3 regions of the Bradyrhizobium sp. CCBAU 45321 genome follow, and region 2 is predicted to be linked to each of the others. Evidence: predicted binding sites of a transcription regulator. Region 2 holds the regulator's gene; each other region holds the start of a gene.
The links. Region 2 encodes PhoB, which activates phosphate uptake and scavenging genes when phosphate is short. Its sites were predicted from a motif close to TGTCATNNANCTGTCAT; they were not measured.
Positions count from the first base shown of each region.

Region 1: a site for PhoB is predicted at 1,331-1,347, ahead of ACM43_RS23145 (YdcH family protein). Genes of this name have one in related genera too.
Region 3: a site for PhoB is predicted at 2,593-2,609, ahead of ACM43_RS36835 (RNA degradosome polyphosphate kinase). Genes of this name have one in related genera too.

Region 1 covers NZ_LFKZ01000125.1:296,986-301,103, reverse strand. The annotation lists gene ACM43_RS23150 (NAD(P)/FAD-dependent oxidoreductase) at 1-914, shown strand, start outside; gene ACM43_RS23145 (YdcH family protein) at 1,061-1,243, opposite strand; gene ACM43_RS23140 (YdcH family protein) at 1,574-1,780, shown strand; gene ACM43_RS23135 (hypothetical protein) at 1,912-2,130, shown strand; gene ACM43_RS23130 (hypothetical protein) at 2,153-2,404, shown strand; gene ACM43_RS23125 (GGDEF domain-containing protein) at 2,406-3,113, opposite strand; gene purE (5-(carboxyamino)imidazole ribonucleotide mutase) at 3,256-3,744, shown strand; gene ACM43_RS23115 (5-(carboxyamino)imidazole ribonucleotide synthase) at 3,741-4,118, shown strand, end outside.
Region 2 covers NZ_LFKZ01000130.1:492,243-496,360, forward strand. The annotation lists gene ACM43_RS34870 (aspartate aminotransferase family protein) at 1-87, opposite strand, end outside; gene ACM43_RS34875 (GcrA family cell cycle regulator) at 547-1,059, shown strand; gene phoB (phosphate regulon transcriptional regulator PhoB) at 1,358-2,065, opposite strand; gene phoU (phosphate signaling complex protein PhoU) at 2,088-2,804, opposite strand; gene pstB (phosphate ABC transporter ATP-binding protein PstB) at 2,816-3,637, opposite strand; gene pstA (phosphate ABC transporter permease PstA) at 3,634-4,118, opposite strand, start outside.
Region 3 covers NZ_LFKZ01000131.1:273,455-277,572, reverse strand. The annotation lists gene ppx (exopolyphosphatase) at 1-314, opposite strand, end outside; gene ACM43_RS36835 (RNA degradosome polyphosphate kinase) at 330-2,519, opposite strand; gene ACM43_RS36830 (DnaA ATPase domain-containing protein) at 2,666-3,343, opposite strand; gene ACM43_RS36825 (CDP-alcohol phosphatidyltransferase family protein) at 3,436-3,978, opposite strand.

The DNA of each region.
Region 1 (4,118 bases), on a different contig from region 2:
ACGCGCTGTACCGCTACTGCGCCGAGCGCGGCATCCCGCACAAGAATTGCGGCAAGCTGATCGTCGCGACCAGCCCGAAGGAGACCGAGAAGCTGCAATCGATCAAGGCGCACGCCGAGGCCAACGGCGTGCTCGACATGCAGCTGCTCTCGGGCGAGGCCGCACGCGCGCTGGAGCCGGCGCTCGCCTGCGACGCCGCGCTGCTGTCACCGTCGACGGGCATCATCGACAGCCACGCCTACATGCTCTCGCTGCGCGGCGAAGCCGAGGACGCCGGCGCAGCTTTCGCGTTTCACACCCCGCTGATCCGTGCCAAGGCGGCGGCCGGCCTCATCGAGATCGATGCCGGCGGCGAGGCACCGATGACGCTGCAATGCAGCCTCCTCGTCAACGCCGCGGGGCTGTCGGCGACGCATGTGGCGCGCAGCATCGACGGCATGCCGCTGGACCGGATTCCACCGGCCTATCTCGCCAAGGGAAACTACTTCAGCTGCAACGCCAGGGCGCCGTTCTCGCGCCTGATCTATCCGGTGCCAGAGCCCGGCGGCCTGGGCGTGCACCTGACGCTGGACATGGCAGGACAGGCGCGCTTCGGGCCTGACGTCGAATGGATCGAGACGATCGACTACGAGGTCGATCCGTCACGCGCCGAGCGCTTCTATCCCGCGATCCGCAAATACTGGCCGACGCTGCCTGACGGCGCGCTGATGCCGAGCTATTCGGGCATCCGCCCGAAGATCGTGCCTCCGGCCGTGGCCGCGCAGGATTTCTTGATGCAGGGCCCGCGCGATCACGGCGTTGCAGGCCTGATCAATCTGTTCGGCATCGAATCGCCGGGACTGACGTCCTCGCTCGCGATCGCCGATCACGTCGCCGAACTCGCAGACATCGAGAGCGTTTCGAGAAGCGGATAAGTGTGCGCGTCGAGAACCACGGGTCCAAGCAAGAGTGAGCGCCGCACAACCGTGTTGCACGGTACACACCTTGCAGCAGGGATGAGCACGAATGCTCTCATCCCTGCGTGAAGGACGTGATCAACTCTACACTGTCACGGGGGTTACTAGTGGAGCGTGTCGCCAGATTGCTTCAGACGCTCGATCTGGTCCTTGACCATCAACTTCCGGCGCTTCAACTCAACAATTTGCAGGTCGTCTGTTGAAAGGTGCACGAGAGCTTCGTGCAATTCGTTTTCGAGAAGTTTGTGCTTCCGTTCCAATTCAACGAGATGTGCCTGAATTGTCATTCGAAACCTCCTCGGTAGGGTTGAACCTTTAGGATTCGATCCGGACAACCAAGTCTACATCACCGATTCGTCCTGTCGATGGGTATCCGTCGTTGCAGCGTCATTTTTGAAAGTTCATATGTAACGAAGCGTGACTAAGGGAACCACGCCGGAAAAATCCATGATATCAATACGCCGGCGCACCGCCGCGGCTCCCTGCAGAAATATGTTGCGGGAGATTGGCGACGGGGGATCGCAGATCGCTTGCGATCACGCGGCGCAAGGACGATAATTTCCACAGGGCATCCACAGCCCGGATCTCACGCCTATCGGTTTTCGGCCACCGCAGACATGACCAATGAAGATGAGCGTGAGCTCGAAGCCGAGCTCACCCGGTTGCAGCAGGAACACCGAGATCTCGATGCGGCGATCGATGCGTTGCATCAATCGCCCGCCCCCGACCTGTTGCGGTTACAGCGCCTGAAGAAGCGCAAGCTGTTGTTGCGCGACCGTATCGCGTTCATCGAAGACCAGATCACCCCCGACATCATCGCCTGACCGTGAGCCGGTCTTGCGCGGCGCCCCGCCGCTTCCGAATCCGCTTGACTCAATAAGAACAAAATAGGAACATTCGCGGGCACCCCAACACCTCAGAGAACGCTCAAGGACAACACACGAGGACAACGCAGATGTCGGCAACCGCCCTTTTCGACAACAACCATTACGAACAGGCCTGCGATCAGGCGATCGCGATGTGCGACGGCAATCTGCGCAGCACCATCAAGGCGCTGATCATGGCCAACGAATATCTGGAAGCCGAGCTGGAGGAATTGCAGGCGGCGATTTCCGCAGGCTGCATTCCGGAGATCTCGCGCAGCAAGATGCGGAGCAAGAGCAGCGCCGCATAATCTTCAACCTTGGAGCAACGCCATGTCGGATGTGACCTATTACGTTGCAATGCCCTTCTTGATCGATGACGACGGATCACCCGTCGCAGGCGCTGCAGAGGAGTGCCAGTCCTCGACGGCGGCGCTGCGACGCGCCGAGATGCTGGCGCGCGGCGCCGGCCATATCGGCGCAATCGCGTTCAGCCGCAGCGGCGATCCCATGACGGGCGAATTTGGCGACGCGACGCTGCTGCGCAAGTTCGGCAACGTGCCGGACGATCTTGCCTCCCTGTAGACTAGCGCTCGCTGCCGACCAGCTTGATCCGCGGCTCGTGCCGGCGGCTCGCCTTGCGCACATACATGGCGGCATCCGCCTCCTCCAGGGCGCGGCCCGCAGCGGATTGCGGACCGAGCAGCGCGACGCCGGCCGAGGCGCCCGCGGTCACGTGCTGGCCGCGAAAAACGAATGACAATTCGTCGATCGCCTGCTCCAGGGCCGCGGCCTTCGCCTTGGCATCGGTCTCGCTGAGATTCCAGAGCAGCAGCGCGAACTCGTCGCCCCCGAGCCGGCCGACCACGTCCGAGGCGCGGACCTGTCGCGTCAACGTGGCGACGATCGCCTTGAGCACCTCATCGCCGGCGGCATGACCGAAGGAATCGTTGATCGGCTTCAACCTATCGACGTCGAGCACGATCAGCGCCCCGCTGGCGCGGTAGCGCTTCATATAGGCGATGGCGCGCGCGAGCTCGCGCTCGAAACCGCGCCGGTTGGGAATCCCGAGCAGGAAATCGGTATCGGCGGCCGCCTCGAGCTCCGAGATCCGCAGCAGGGCCGCCTTGAGCTTGCTCCTGAGGCCGCGGATGATCGCCTTGCCGTCATCAGCAGCCGGCGCTCTGCGCAAGGCCGGTTTGGCCGCGCGGCTCGAAACGGCTTTGGGTCGGGCGGCGCTGATGTTCCGGCCCTTTCTGACCTTCTCAGGGCTCGCCCTTTTCGGTTTCTTCATGGGCATCCTGCTCAATGAAGGCTTGCGGGGATTCACCAAGACAGGATAGTGGATTCCCTTCTCCTTGCCACCGCCTTGCGAGCCGCCGGCCGGAATCATTAATCTGGCCTATCTCTCTGTTTTTCTGGGCACAATTGACGTCATGACCGCGCCGATCGCCATCATCATGGGAAGCCAGTCGGACTGGGATACGATGCGGCACGCCGCCGACACGCTTGACGCGCTCGGCATTGTTGCCGACAGCCGCATCGTCTCGGCCCACCGCACGCCCGACCGGCTGTTCGCATTCGCCAAGGGTGCCAAGGCCGCAGGTTACAAGATTATCATCGCCGGCGCCGGTGGCGCGGCCCATCTGCCCGGCATGGCGGCGGCGCTGACGGAACTCCCGGTGTTTGGCGTTCCCGTCGAATCCAAGACGCTCAAGGGCGTCGATTCGCTCTATTCAATCGTCCAGATGCCCGCGGGCATTCCGGTCGGCACCCTCGCCATCGGCAAGGCCGGCGCGATCAATGCCGCGCTGCTGGCAGCCGCGGTGCTGGCATTGTCCGACTCGGCCCTGTCGGATCGCCTCGCCGCCTGGCGCAAGGCCCAGACCGAGGCGGTCGCCGAGCGACCGGAGGACAAGGCGTGACGGACACCAGGCACGTGAAGCTGAAGCCCGGTGACACCATCGGAATCCTCGGCGGCGGACAATTGGGCCGGATGCTTGCCATGGCCGCGGCGCGACTCGGCCTGCGCTGCCAGGTGTTCTCGCCCGATCCCGATTCACCGGCCTTCGACGTCGTGCTGAACGCGACCTGCGCCGAATATGCCGACGTCGAGGCGCTCGAATTGTTCGCACATGATGTCGACGTCATCACCTACGAATTCGAGAACGTGCCGGCGGCAGCCGCGCTGGTATTGGACGCGCGCCGCCCGGTGCTGCCCAACCGCAAGATCCTCGAGACGACCCAGGACCGGCTCGCCGAGAAGGATTTCGTGACGAAGCTCGGGATCGGCACTGCC
Region 2 (4,118 bases):
GATCAGCCAGCAGCCTTCGCCGCGCTCGAAACCGAGGTCGGCCCTGGCGAAAACGGGGAGCAAATGCGGCGCTGCGCTGTTAGTCATGACATCACTTGAATGTTGCGGACGGTGTGAGGCATGCATTGCGCGACGCACCATCAACCGGCCCCGGAAAACGAAACGTGCCGCCTTTTAAGGGCGGCACGTGCCACTATCTTATGCCTGGCAAGACGGGTGTCAATGCCGCCCGGAAAGCCTCGCGAAACGCTGATTCCGTAGTCTTGCGGTGCCGATTTTGCGGGTTTTTCACCACGGAACATGTGGAAGCGAGTCGGCGGACTCTTGCGCGGGAGTCACGCCATATTGTAGCGTTTGGACTGTCAGATACGACATCTCGTGCAGCAGTTCTGATCCCAGAAGTCCTCATGTACCGGCGTAAACGTTCGGGCGTCTTGAGCGCGCCCGGCGAGCCTTAAGGGATTCTGACGGCACGGGTTTTTCAAGGCTAAAGCATTCGCTGCGAAGGCCCCAGGATGGCAGGCGCGCAGCGAGGGAAAGGGTGCAATGACGGTTTTGACCTGGTCCGATGATCGCGTCGAGCAGCTGAAGAAGCTCTGGGAGGCCGGACTTTCGGCCAGCCAGATCGCGGCGGAGCTCGGCAATGTGACCCGCAATGCCGTGATCGGCAAGGTGCACCGGCTCGGCCTGTCCGGCCGCGCCAAGAGCCCTTCATCGGCAGCGCCGCGGCCGCGCAAGGCACGGCCCGCGCAGCACATGATGCGGGTGACCCGCCCCGTCGCGCGCGGCAACACCGCGCTGGCGCAGGCCTTCGAGGTCGAGTTGGAAGCCGAGCCGGTTACCTACGACAACGTGGTGCCGATGAGCCAGCGGCTGTCGCTGCTGGAATTGAACGAGGCGACCTGCCACTGGCCGGTCGGCGATCCCTCGAGCCCGGATTTCTTCTTCTGCGGCGGCAAGGCGCTCTCAGGCCTGCCCTACTGCGCCCAGCATTCGCGCGTGGCCTATCAGCCCGCAGCGGATCGCCGGCGTGCACCGGCGAAGCCAGGCACGCGGTGAATTTGCGGTATTCCCTGATCAACAAGCTTGATCACCAAGCTTGATCGCCAAGACTGCAGCCGTCATACGATGACGGCTCCACCCACTCGGTGTCATCCCCGCGAACGCGGGGATCCATAGCCACAGGGCGCAATTGTTGCGCGAGATGGTCACTCCGAGTCTTCGCCAAACCACGCCTTGTGGCTAATCGCGACGAGCGCAAGCGCTCGCGCTGAGATCCCGGGCTCGCGCTGCGCGCGCCCGGGGATGACGGTCGAGATCGGCGCCGCAGTTCGCCAAACCAGCTGTCGCTGGCGCTTTATGTCTGCTCAGCCTTCGCGAAACGATCGTCCAGCGCGTAGCCGGCGCCGCGGACGGTGCGGATCGGGTCCTGCTCGCGGCCGAGATTGAGCAGCTTGCGCAGGCGGCCGATATGGACGTCGACGGTGCGCTCGTCGATGTAGATGTCGCGGCCCCAGACGCTGTCGAGCAGCTGCTCGCGCGAGAACACGCGGCCGGGATGCTCCAGGAAGAACTCCAGCAGGCGATATTCGGTCGGGCCGAGATCGATCGGCCGGCCCGAGCGCGCCACCCGGCGCTTGTCGCGGTCGAGCTCGATATCGCCATAGGCGAGCACGGTGGCGAGGCGCTCGGGGCTGGCACGCCGCAAGAGGCCCTTCACGCGCGCGAGCAGCTCCGGCACCGAGAACGGCTTGACGATGTAGTCATCCGCGCCGGTCGCAAGCCCGCGCACCCGCTCGCTCTCCTCGCCGCGCGCGGTGAGCATGATGATCGGCAGCTGCTTGGTCTCGGGACGGGTCCGAAGCCGCCGGCACAGCTCGATGCCCGACAGGCCCGGCAGCATCCAGTCGAGCACGATCAGATCGGGAATGTGCTCCTTGAGGCGGGTGTCGGCGTCATCGCCGCGCATCACCGTCTCGACGTCATAGCCGTCGCCTTCGAGGTTGTAGCGGAGAAGCTCGGTGAGAGCTTCCTCGTCCTCAACCACCATAATGCGTGCGCCCATGTGGTCGTCGCTCCTTAAGTCGTCAGGTGTTCGGCACCGTCGTGGCGAAGGTCGTCATGTCGCCCTTCGGCCGCTTGTCAGTGATCGCCTGGCCCTCGATCATGTAGAACACGGTCTCGGCGATGTTGGTGGCGTGGTCGCCGATCCGCTCGATGTTCTTGGCACAGAACATCAGGTGGATGCAGAACGAGATGTTGCGCGGATCCTCCATCATGTAGGTGAGGAGCTCGCGGAACAGCGAGGTGCAGATGGCGTCGACTTCCTCGTCGCCCTTCCACACCGCCATCGCCGCCGGCAGGTCGTGCGCGGCATAGGCGTCCAGCACCGACTTGACCTGCTGCTGCACGAGGTCGGTCATGTGCTCCAGGCCGCGGAACAGCTTGAGCGGATGGAAATCCGTCTCCAGCGCCGCGACGCGCTTGCCCATGTTCTTGGCGAGATCGCCGATGCGCTCGAGATCGGTCGCAACGCGCATGGCGCCGACGATCTCGCGCAGGTCGACGGCCATCGGCTGGCGGCGGGCGATGGTGAGCACGGCGCGCTCCTCGATGCGCTTCTGCAGCGCGTCGAGCTCGGCGTCGGTGGCGACCACGCGCTGGCCGAGCGCGACGTCGCGGCGGATCAGCGCGTCGACGGAATCGACGATCATGCGCTCGGCGATGCCGCCCATCTCGGCGACAAGGCGGGTGAGCTCCTGAAGATCGCTGTCGAAGGCCTTTACGGTATGTTCAGAACCCATGTTCCGTCTCCTCAGCCGAACCGGCCGGTGATGTAATCCTGCGTGCGCCGATCGCTCGGCGACGTGAAGATCTTGCTGGTGTCATCGAACTCGATCAACTCGCCGAGATACATGAAGGCGGTCTTGTCGGAGACGCGCGCCGCCTGCTGCATGTTGTGGGTCACGATCGCGATCGTGTAGTTCTCGGACAATTCCTGGATCAGCTCTTCGACCTTGGCGGTCGAGATCGGGTCGAGCGCCGAGCAAGGCTCGTCGAACAAGATCACCTCGGGCCGCACCGCGACGGTGCGGGCGATGCAGAGGCGCTGCTGCTGGCCGCCGGAGAGCGACAGGCCGGAGGCATTGAGCTTGTCCTTGACCTCGTTCCACAGCGCGCCGCCGCGCAGCGCCTTCTCGACGCGGCCGTCCATCTCGGACTTGGAGATCTTCTCGTAGAGACGAATGCCGAAGGCGATGTTCTCGTAGATCGTCATCGGGAACGGCGTCGGCTTCTGGAACACCATGCCGACCCGGGCACGGAGCAGGTTGAGGTCGAGCTTGGGGTCGAGGATGTTGGTATGGTCGAGCAACAGCTGACCGTCTGCGCGCTGGCCCGGATAGAGGTCGTACATCCGGTTGAAGATGCGCAGCAGGGTGGACTTGCCGCAGCCGGACGGGCCGATGAACGCCGTGACGCGGTTGGTGCCGAGCGCCAGGTTGATGTTCTTCAGCGCGTGGTGATCACCGTAGTAGAAGTTGAGGTTGCGCGCGGTGACCTTGGCGGGCGCCTCGGGCAACGGCTGCGAACCGGGATGAACGGTCGGTGCGCTGACGGAAACAGACATTTCACTCATTTTGCAGTCCTCTCGGCGCCAAGGATGCGCGCGCCAATGTTAAGGGCAAGCACGGTCAGGGTGATCAGCAGCGCGCCGCTCCAGGCGAGTTGCTTCCAATATTCGTAGGGGCTCTGCACGAAGTTGTTGATGGTGACAGGCAGGTTCGCCATCGTCTTGTCCAGGCCGAGGCTGAAGAACTGGTTCGACAGCGCCGTGAACAACAGCGGCGCGGTCTCGCCGGCGACCCGGGCGGTGGCGAGCAGCACGCCGGTGATGAGGCCGGCGCGCGCCGCACGGTACGCGATTCGCCTGATCACCAGCGAGCGCGGCAGGCCGAGCGCGCTGGCAGCTTCGCGCAACGGATTCGGCACCAGCAGCAGCATGTCCTCCGTGGTGCGCACGACGACCGGGATCACGATGACGGCAAGCGCCAGCGCGCCCGCAATCGCCGAGAAGCCGCGCATCGGCACCACCACCGCGCCATAGATGAAGAGGCCGA
Region 3 (4,118 bases), on a different contig from region 2:
CGCTCGGCCCTGGCGATGAAATCGGAGCCGTTGGAGGCGTCGCGGCATGCGGCGGTCGCGATCGCGAACACGCGTCCGACCTTCATCACCCGGCACAGCGCACGAAACCGTTTCAGCGAGGTCAGCGCCTTGTCGATGGCGTCGGGCGCGAGCAGGCCTGTGCTCTGCACCTCGCGCCCGAGGCCGCACAACGTCTTCTCGTTGAAGATCGGGATCAGGCTGCGCGCCAGCGCCTCGTAGACGACGAGGCGGACCGAGTTGGAGCCTATGTCGATAACCGCGACGCTCGAGCCGCGCTTGCGCGGCCGCTTCACGTCGCAAATCCCCGATCAGGATTGATGACGTTCGTTCCGGCGCGTGAGACGACGCGGCGAGGATTCCTTGAGCGACTTTCCACGGCCAGACAGACTCGGATTCGTCATGAAGTAGTTGTGGACGTTGAAAGGCTCCTCGCCCTTCGCGGTCTTCATACGCGTTGAAGACCCATCCGGCAACAACTGCCAGCTCTGCTCATTGTCCTTCAGGTTCGCGACCATGATCTGTTCGAGAACCTGCTGATGCACCGTCGGATTTTGCAGCGGACACAGCACCTCGACGCGGCGGTCGAGGTTGCGCGGCATCATGTCGGCGGACGAGATATACACAGCCGCTTTCGCGCTCGGCAGTCCCTGGCCCATGCCGAAGCAGTAGATTCGGCCATGTTCCAGGAAGCGGCCGATGATCGACTTGACGCGGATGTTCTCCGACAGACCGGGAATGCCGGGCCTGAGGCAGCAGATGCCGCGCACCACCAGCTCGACCTGGACACCGGCCTGCGAGGCCTCGTAGAGCGCGTCGATGATGTCGGGATCGACCAGCGCGTTCATCTTCATCCAGACTGCGCCGGGACGGCCATGCCGCGCATGTGCGGTCTCGCCCTGGATGTGCTCGATGATGCGCTTGCGCAAGGTCAGCGGCGACACCGCCATCTTTTCCAAATCGCTCGGTGCTGCATAGCCGGTGATGAAATTGAACACGCGGGCGGCATCGCGGCCGATCGTCGGGTCCGAGGTGAAGTAGGAGAGGTCGGTGTAGATGCGCGCGGTGACCGGGTGATAATTGCCGGTGCCGGTATGGACGTAAGTCGTCAGGCTGCCGCCCTCGCGGCGCACCACCATCGAGAGCTTCGCGTGCGTCTTCAATTCGAGGAAGCCGTAGACGACCTGCACGCCGGCGCGTTCGAGATCGCGGGCCCAGCGGATGTTGGCTTCTTCGTCGAACCGCGCTTTCAGCTCGATCAGCGCGGTGACTGATTTGCCGGCTTCGGCCGCTTCGGCCAGCGCGCGCACGATCGGTGAATTGTTGGAGGTGCGGTAGAGCGTCTGCTTGATCGCAACGACGTCGGGGTCGCGCGTGGCCTGCTGCAGGAATTGCACGACGACGTCGAACGACTCGTAGGGATGGTGGACGATGAGGTCCTTTTGCCGGATCGCGGCGAAGATGTCGCCGCCATGCTCGCGCACGCGTTCGGGGTGGCGCGGCACGTAAGGGGTGAATTCGAGGTCGGGCCGGTCGAGGCGGGTGAGCTGCGAGAGCTCGTTCATCGCCTGCACGCCGTCGACCAGGAAGATCTCGTCGTCGGCGGCGGAGAGCGCGTGCTGCACGAAGCTGCGCAGCTGCTCCGGCATCTTGGCGTCGATCTCGAGCCGGATCACCGATCCGCGGCGGCGGCGCTTCAGCGCGGTCTCGAACAGGCGGACGAGATCTTCGGCCTCCTCCTCGATTTCGAGCTCGGAGTCGCGGATGATCCGGAAGGCGCCTTGGCCGTGCAGATTGTAGCCGGGGAACAGGCGGTTGATGAACAGGGCGGTGGCCTGCTCCAGCGAGATCAGGCGCACCGTGCCATCCGCTGGCAGGCGGATGAAGCGGTCGATCTTGCCGGGCATGCGGATCAGCGCGTTCATCTGCTTGCCGTCGGCGGCGCGCGTGAGCTGCAGCGCGATGGTGAAGCCGAGGCTCGGAATGAACGGGAAGGGGTGGGCCGGATCGATCGCGAGCGGGGTCAGGAGAGGGAACACGTTGTGGAGGAAGTAGTCCTCGATCCAGGTCCGTTCCGCCTTGCTGACGTCCTTGCCGTCCACCAGCACGATGCCGACCTCGGCCAACGTGGCGCGCAGGTCGCGCCAGATCGCCTGCTGGTCGGAGGCGAGCTGGGAGACGGTGCGGTTGATTAGCGCGAGCTGCTCGGACGGCGTCAGGCCGTCGGGGCTGCGCTCGGCGATGCCCTCGCGGACCTGGGCCTTGATGCCGGCGACGCGAACCATGAAGAACTCGTCGAGGTTATTCGCTGAAATCGACAGGAATCGCACCCGCTCCAGCACGGGGTGGCTCGGGTTGACCGATTCCTCCAGGACGCGGCGATTGAAATGCAGCCAGGACAGCTCGCGGTTGATGAACCGCTCGGGACTGGACGCGATGGCCGGAAGGCTCTCGGATTCCGGGGCTTTCTCTTTCGTTTCAACAGCTTGCGCAGAGTCCATCAGAAGTCGGTCCATCCAGTTCACCCCAATTGCGACTCAAGCGCAAAAATCGGCGGGAGCATGTGTTAGAGCGATGACGTTTCGATGACATTGATGTTCCGCCCCCGCGCCGCGTCAAGCGGACTTCGGGGAGGCCTGCGAGCCGGTCAGGCGTCCCGGAGCAGCTCGGCGGCCAGCGCCCGGGTGACGGGACGGCCGAGCCGCAGGGCTTCACTGTCGAGCAGCTCGACGGCCCGCCGGGCGGCGGCCGAGGACCGTTCCAGGCGCGTCGCGAGATAGCCGACCACGCTCTCGTCCACATTGAGCTGGCGGTCGGCGCAGAACTTGACGATGAGGCCGCGGAACAGCTGGTCGTCGGGCGGCATCAGCGCAACCGCCGGAACGGCCCGCAGGCGCGAGCGTAGGTCGCGAAGCTCGATGGGAAGCGCGGCCGGCGCCTCGCGGCCGGTGAACAGGACGTAGGCGCCGTCCTCGCGGGCGAGGTTCATCAGATGAAACAGGGCACGCTCGTCGAAGTCCCCAGCCTTGAGATCCTCGACCACCAGCGCGCCGGTGGCGAGCGCGCCGGGCACGTCCGTCGCGGTCAGCGCATTGCCGGTGGTCGAGCGGGCGCCAGCTTCCTCGGCCCAGATCGCGGCGAGATGGCTCTTGCCGCTTCCCTCCGGGCCCGCCAGCGACATGATCCGGTTCGGCCATTCCGGCCAACCGTCGATGAGGCCGAGACCGGCCGCATTGGCGGGGCCCTCGAGGAAGTTGTCCCGGCTGAGGCTCTCCGCATGCGGAAGCGCAAACGCCAATTGTCGGGGATGAACGCGGCCTGCCACGCTTGCTCTGCTCCATGCCGGCGCGCCGGCCCGCTTGTAGAGATTCGACTTGATGGTGCGGGACTTGGCCTTTTGCTGGGCCGCTTCCCCGCTCATTTGGCCTCGATCGTGCTCATGTGCCGCAGCCACTCGACGAGATAGAGCGACACGGAGGAGAGCGTGAAGACCGTGACGAGACCCATCAGGATGATATCATAAGGCGCGGGCTTGAAGCCGAAGGCAAGCGCCGCCAGCACCAAAGCTGCGAACGCTACTTGTGCCACCGTGTTGAGCTTGGAGACTTTCGACGGCTTCATCTCGACCGGCCGGTCGAACAGCCAGGACACGATCACGGCGGCGACAATCATGATGTCGCGCGAGACCACCAGGATCACGATCCAGCGCGGGATCGCGCCCCAGATGCCGAGCGCCATGTAGATCGAGACCAGCAGCGCTTTGTCGGCGAGCGGATCGAGCAGCGCGCCGAGCTCGCTCGTCATGTTGAAGCGCTTGGCCAAAAAGCCGTCCACGGCATCGCTGATGCCGGCGATCAGGAAGACGGCGAACGCCACCTCCATTTGGCTCGACACGATGGCCCAGACGATGATCGGGACCAGCATGATGCGGCCCAGGGTAATGATATTCGGAATACTCACGCAGCGCTTCCCGGCACCGGTTCTGACCTCAAATCCGGCCCGTGGCAGGCTGAACCGGTTGATATGTCTACATAGTATAGCGGGGAACGCCATGCGAGCCATTGCGCGTCCCCGGAATTCGACGTAACCAGCCGCAAACC